Regions from separate parts of the Corynebacterium tuberculostearicum genome, predicted to be linked through region 2. Evidence: predicted binding sites of a transcription regulator. Region 2 holds the regulator's gene; the other holds the start of a gene.
The links. The regulator LexA, encoded in region 2, represses DNA repair genes until DNA is damaged. The targets are predictions, from matches to a motif close to CGAACANNTGTTCG.

Region 1 (3,419 bases), 820 kb from region 2:
CCGGAAGCGTAGATGTTGATGTACGCGTCCTTCGGCAGACCAGCCTCTTCCAGGATGTCCTGGCATGCCTGGGAAGACAGCGGGCAGATGGAAGCGTGCTTGAGCACAATGGTGTTACCCAGCAGCAGGTTAGGCGCCGCGAAGCGGGCTACCTGGTAGTACGGGAAGTTCCACGGCATGATGCCCAGCAGTGGACCGATCGGCTCCTTGCGCACTACGGTCTTGTCGGCATTCTGTGCCGGCAGGTACTCGTCGGCAAGCAGCTCGTGCGCGTGCTCGGAGTAGTAGCGGTAAATATCGGCAACAATCTGTACCTCGGCCTTGGCCCAACGGGTCAGCTTGCCCATCTCGCGGCCGATGTGATCTGCTAACTCATCAATGCGCTCTTCATAAAGGTCAGCTGCGCGGGACAAAACCGCAGCACGCTCCTCGATGCGAGTGCTACGCCATGCCTCGTAGGCCGCGGTGGAGCGGTCTAGGATGTCATCGCGCTGCGAATCATCGATACGTTCAAACTGGTCTTCACTCTTGCCTGTGTTTGGATTCTCAATAGCGAACATGCGCCCCTGTATAGTCCCAACTCACATACCTTGCAATGAACCCCTCCTGAGCTTGAGGAATCGCTCCCACGTCAGTTTCCAATGAATACTCCGGGGCGCCAATGGACCTGCCGCTCGATCCACCTCATAAGTGCCATCCTCAAACATCCAGACAATATCTCCGGTAAACGGGTCCATGATGTATCGCACCCGACCATCCGTCTTCACGTTATGGTGATGCTGACACAAGCTCACCAGATTTCCCACACTGGTAGGTCCTTTGTCGCCGTACTCCACGCGATGATCCAATTGACAATAGTGTGCTGGCATCGAGCACCCTGGCCACCGGCAGGTCGCGTCCCGTCCCTGCACCCAGGCGCGGATTTCTTCTGAGGGAACATACTTTTCGACGTCCTCGGCGGTAAGAGTTCGCACCGCAGAGTCATGGGCCAGGTCCTCCCCCAGATCGCACCATCCTGCGCTAGGAATGAAGACGCGGGAAGGATCCTCCCCGGTGCGATAGGTGTTAATCACCACCTTGGTACTAGTGCGGTTGAAGATCAGACTTTCCAGCGCCTCCGCCGTTGAAACCCCCTCTTGTGCTGCCGCTTTATCAATATGTCTAGAAATTGCCGCCGCAGTGGCCTTATCTGTCTTCAACACAATCGTGGCCTGTCCACCCGAATAGGACACCGACACTGCGCGCTCGATCTGCGCCGATAAATCTGGCTTCAGCAGCCCATCAATGAATCCACGCAGGAAATTTCGGATTTCCGATTCCGTCGGCACGTGTTGTCCCGGGTCTTTGGGCGTGAGGAAATCTGCCAAGGCCGCATCAACTAGTTGGATCTGCGCTTCGTCCTCGCCGAGGGGACGCAATTCCACGTCAATAACTTGGAGTCGCGGAAGGTCCAAAATCCAGTGTTCCGTTTGCACTGCGGTAGTAAGCGGCAGTTCGCGCATCCGAAAGTGGGCTTGGATTGCACTTGATACCCGCCATCGCGAAAGACCGAGTCTCTTGGACAAAACGGCCAGTGTGCAATCAACGTCGTCTTCTAACTGTGGCAGCACTGCCTGGAACAGTTGCCATGATTGAATTCTTTGCACCATGGCCATGACACACACGGTGTCTTCCATGTCATTGGTAGAAAAATACGCCTGTTTTGGTGGTGCGGTAGCAGTAGTCACGAAAGCTCCCCCTCTGAATAATTTCGCACACCCAATCGAACTGACACGCCTAGATTAGCGCAATGCCGAGACGCCCGCAATAGTTAGACGTATATTTGTTCGATACCCTTCGCAAAAGAAAATCCCCTTTCCTTAAGAAAGGGGATTCGGCCGCAAGAATTACCAAGCGTTCATGACGTTAAGCACCTGTGGCTTAGAGCGGTTGAGCTGGTAGCCGAACTGCTCCCAGTTGTGCAGACCCTGTGCCGGGTAGTCCACGGTCGGGTTCAGGCCCTGCAGGCGAGCGGCACCCTCCCACACGCGGGTGGTGATATTCGAGCCGAACTCGAGCGCGGCACCGGCGGCCTGGTGCTCCGGAAGGTAGTGGCTATCGCCGGCGCCTGGGACACCAGAAGCTGCGGAGATGTACAGGTTGGTATTGCGCAACTTCGGAATAAGCAGCAGCGGATCGTTCTGGAAACGCTTCGGGTTAAACAGGGAACCGTACATAGCGTTGATGTTGAATCCGCCCGCATCCAGCATGGCAAAGCGCATCATGGTCTGAGCGCCTGGGACCGTGGTGGTCAGGAAGCCGGAGTAGGACAGCGCCTGACGGAACTGGTTCGGGTGCTTTGCAGCCAGGGTCAGGGCGGCACCGGCGCCCATGGACAGGCCAGCAATGGAGTTGTTGTTGCGGGCAACACCGAAGTTGCGCTCCAAGTAGCCAGGAAGCTCGCTGGTCAGGAAGGTCTCCCACTTGTAGTTGACCGGATTTTCCAGGTCATAGGTAGCAGGACCCTGCCAGTCAGCGTAGAAGGAAGCAGCACCACCGACGGGCATAGCGAGGGTGATGTTGTGCGGCTCGTAGGTCTTGGCAGCATTAACGTCATTTACCCATGCGTTAGTGCGATCGGTGGCACGCAGGCCATCTAGCAGGTAGAGGGCAGCATTGCCGCCGCGCTTTGCCGGCTGAACCTGCACCGGGATGGTGCGGCCCATAGCCTGGGACCATACGTCGCAACGCTGGACCCACCAGCCAACCTTGTCCCACTCACACGTACCAGTGGCGTCACGGCGCAGCCAGTCGCGGTTGGCTGCCTCTGCCGGCTGGGAACCTGCCACGACGGCCAGGCCCAAAGCTACGGCAACTGCCATGATGACTGAAAGGACGCGACCCTTGATGGATGCAGTCATCTTTCTCCTTCAAACTACTCGGTGATTGTCACTAAGTTCTATCGTCCGGAACCTGTATACCGTTAACGTCACGGATCGATAACAATGTCACAGAATAGTGTAACTTAGGTTCCCCCTAAAGTCTGCATCTAAAGGAATTAGCGCAGGTAGTCAGAGGGATCAGAAGAAAAAGTGAGGGTCCGACCATCGGTCAGAGAGAATTTAATATTTTTCCAGAAACGGTCCCAAGTTAGGGGTTCCCTGTATGTGGCGAAGAGTTTCTGAAAATCGGCGTCGGCAAGCGCGGCGCGAGCCTTGGCCGCCTCGTACTTATCAATCCACGCCGGGATCTCGTCGATATCGGCGGCGGAATCTGCCACCTGCCACGACATATCCAAGCTCTTGTCGTGCCCAATGCGCCCGCCCTCGATGCGCGGCTGGCGCGCCGCCAAAGGGTTGCTGAGGCCGATATTGTCCAGCACGCGAATATCCAGCGGCGCATTCATGGAAGACAGGCCCAAATTGAGCAGGTAAACGGTC
Region 2 (3,419 bases):
TGGTTGCCACCTCTACCGAGGCCCAGTGGTTTGCTAGCCTGTGCCGCGAGCGCGGCCTGACTGCCGGCGCCATGATTGAGGTTCCGGCCGCAGCGCTTATGGCGGATAAAATCATGCCGCACCTTGATTTCGTGTCCATCGGCACCAATGACCTGACTCAGTACACGATGGCTGCGGACCGCCTGTCGCCACAGCTGGCCTACCTGACCGACCCGTGGCAGCCGGCTGTGCTGCGGCTCATTCAGCACACCTGCATCGTGGGCCAGGCCAATAACGTTGCGGTAGGCGTGTGCGGTGAGGCGGCAGCCGACCCGATGTTGGCCTGCGTGCTTACCGGCTTGGGCGTAAATTCGCTATCCGCAGCGTCGACCGCAGTTGCGGGCGTCGGCGCGCAGCTGGCAGAGGTTACCCTGGAACAGTGCCAGCAGCTTTCCGAGGTGGCGCTGGATGCGGAAAGCCCTGACGCTGCCCGTACCGCAGTGGTCGAGCGCATGGAGTCCTTCGCCTAAAGTTGGCGAAGGATCGGGGGACTATTCGCTGGCGAGCACGACCTCAATCTCGCGTTCGCGCAGCGCCTCCACGAAGGAATCGGGGGCAGCGGCGTCAGTGATGACGACGTCGATATCGGCGGCAGAGGCGAAACTTACCAAGTAATCATTGCCCAGCTTGCTGGAGTCACACATGACCACAACCTTGTGGGCATTGGTGACGAAAGCGGATTTGATGGCTGCCTCTTGGGAGTCGGCCGTCGACAAGCCATGATCCAGGGTTAGGGCATTGGTACCGATAAATGCGACGTCGGCACGCATCAGCGCTAGGGTGCGCAGTGCGGTATCGCCAACGACGGCCTGGGTAATCGCGCGAACCGTACCGCCAAGTAGCTGGACGTCTGGCACACCGTTGCTTGCTAGCGACAGAGCAATAGGCAAGCTATTGGAGACAATATTGAACTGCGCTTGCGGGTATTGCTGTCCAATGAGCTCCGCGAACGCGTTAATGGTGGTGCCTGCGTCCAAGAAAATGCTGCCGCCGCCGTGGGGGAGAAAGTCGAGGGCCGCGCGGGCGATGGCTGCTTTTGCACCGGAGGCGGACCGCTGGCGGGTATCCAAGGTAAGCTCCGCGGTTTGAAAGGTTTGGGAGGCTACCGCGCCGCCGTGCACGCGATGGACGACGCCCTCACGATCAAGCACGGCAAGGTCGCGCCGAATGGTCTCGGCCGTAACTTCGAAGCGTTCTGAGAGCTCAGTGACGTTGACGCGGCCTTCAACGGCGGTGAGGGAAGCAATTTGGCGACGCCGCTCTTCTGCGTACATGATTCCTCCTTGAATCTAGAGACATCGCGTCATGTAGTGGGGGTAAAAGTTGCCACTTTATGCGGAAATGAAAATCCGGCGATGTTGTTTTGCTTAGTCCATTGTCTCAAAAATCGGGAATAAACGGACTAAAGCAAAAATTTGCACGGCTGCATTCTATACCCGGTGCGCTGAAGTACCTGGTCAGAGGTAAAAGTGGGAAAGTGGGATTTTCGTCTCTTTTGGCGTCCGGGTCCGAAATGGAGCCAAAATGGGGGTGGCAGGCAACAGGCCGCGTCAACGAAGGGTGTACATAGATAGACCCCGCGAGGGCCACGCTTGGCCCTTGCGGGGGTATAGAATCTGCGTCAGATGTGTGGTTAAAGCTTGCGGAATACCGATACAACCTTGCCCATGATTTCCGCATCATCGCCGTTGATGGGAGCGTAGGCCTCATTGTGAGGAAGTAGCCACACACCGGAGGAATCGCGGTGGAACTCCTTGACGGTAGCTTCAGATCCTTCGAGCAGGGCGGCCACGAACTCGCCCTCTTCTGCAACTGACTGGGAGCGAATGATTACCCAGTCGCCGTCAAGGATGCCGGCATCCTGCATCGAGTCGCCGACTACTTGCAGCATATAAAGGTCGCCGCCACCGACCACCTCGTCAGGCATTGGGAAGTATGTGTCGACGTTTTCCTCTGCGGTAATGGGTGCTCCCGCAGCGATACGGCCGACCACAGGAATGTAGGAAACCGCACCTGCCTCTGCGGGAACCTGCTGTTCGGGCTTAGCCGGTTTGCGGCCCGGCTTCTTGGCGCCATCGTCGGTATTTAGGTGTCGAACATCTACGGCTCGTGGCTTATTTGGGTCACGACGCAAGAAGCCCTTTTCTTCCAATTGCTTTAGCTGGTAGGCAACAGAGGAGGTGGACTGCAGGCCTGCTGCGTCACCAATTTCGCGAATGCTTGGTGGGTAACCACGCAACATAACGGCGTCACTAATGACATTGAGGATGCGTCGCTGGCGGTCAGATAGGGAGGCGTAGTCGGTCTTCTCGGTGGTCTTCTTTGGCTTGCGGCCCATTGCTGGCTCCTCGGAGGGGATCGGGTGGATTTATCGGTGGTCTATTAGCTGGCGGCGCTGAAAAGTTGCCACACGTCATTTGTAGCACGAAAAGTACAGATGTTCGAGATTTGCTCGTTGGGGTGGACAAGCATTCGAACCGATGCTATAAATCGAACGTACCAACTAAATCGAACATTATGGCGACTGGTTTCCGGTGTGTGTCGTATGGGGCGCCTACGGTGGGTTCAGTCGTCGAAAGGAAAGTCATGTCTCTGCTGATCAATTCTCGCAATAACCTGGTAACTCGCAACGCTACGGAACCTGTAGTGGTGCCTTCTGCATCCGTATGGGATGTGGAGCGTGGCTACGGTTCTGCGGTCCGCGGTACTGCAAACTCTCGGTATGTTCGAACTCTACGTGTGGAAGATCGCACGACCTATCGTTCGAACCGCACGGCGGCCGGAGGCTCTGGGAACAGATCGAATATGGTCCGAAACAGCGTGGGTGAGTCGAACACAGGTAACTACGCATTGGGCGCAGTGTTTGGTGTAGCGGTCTTTGTGGGCACTTTGCTAGGAGGACTAGCTGGTGCTGAAGGAAACAGTGCACCGCAACCGCCGGCTTCTAATGTGCAACAAGTAGAGGCTGCAGTAACACGCTAGGGGGACCGGTGGGGGCGAAGCCCGGTGGTCGCACGGAATTGAAGGTGAGTAAACTACTGGCGTACCAACGTCAGTGAAAGGACCACTGTGTATTGCCCCTTTTGTCACAATGAGCAATCCCGCGTCATCGACTCGCGTGTGGTCGATGCTGGAGCGTCGATTCGTCGCCGGCGCGAGTGTGCTTCGTGCAAGGGGCGCTTTACCACGGTCGAGAAGGCCGTGTTGCTTGTGGTGAAGAGAAACGGTCTGGCCGAGCCTTTCAGCAGAGATAAATTGATTCGCGGTGTGCGCCGTGCCTGCCAGGGTCGAGATGTAAGCGACGATGCCCTGAAGAAGCTGGCGCAAGAAGTTGAGGAGACGGTGCGCAGTCATGGCTCCTCGCAGGTCAACGCGAACGA

Region 1: the regulator LexA is predicted to act here: its motif matches at 1,816-1,829, upstream of I6J28_RS03390 (HNH endonuclease signature motif containing protein).

The regions. Positions count from the first base shown of each region.
Region 1 is NZ_CP069791.1:664,399-667,817, reverse strand. Features, by position in the region: gene I6J28_RS03395 (NAD-dependent succinate-semialdehyde dehydrogenase) at 1-560, opposite strand, end outside; gene I6J28_RS03390 (HNH endonuclease signature motif containing protein) at 582-1,727, opposite strand; gene I6J28_RS03385 (alpha/beta hydrolase) at 1,887-2,900, opposite strand; gene I6J28_RS03380 (hypothetical protein) at 3,038-3,419, opposite strand, start outside.
Region 2 is NZ_CP069791.1:1,483,797-1,487,215, forward strand. Features, by position in the region: gene ptsP (phosphoenolpyruvate--protein phosphotransferase) at 1-509, shown strand, start outside; gene I6J28_RS07145 (DeoR/GlpR family DNA-binding transcription regulator) at 531-1,313, opposite strand; gene lexA (transcriptional repressor LexA) at 1,673-2,377, opposite strand; gene nrdR (transcriptional regulator NrdR) at 3,109-3,419, shown strand, end outside.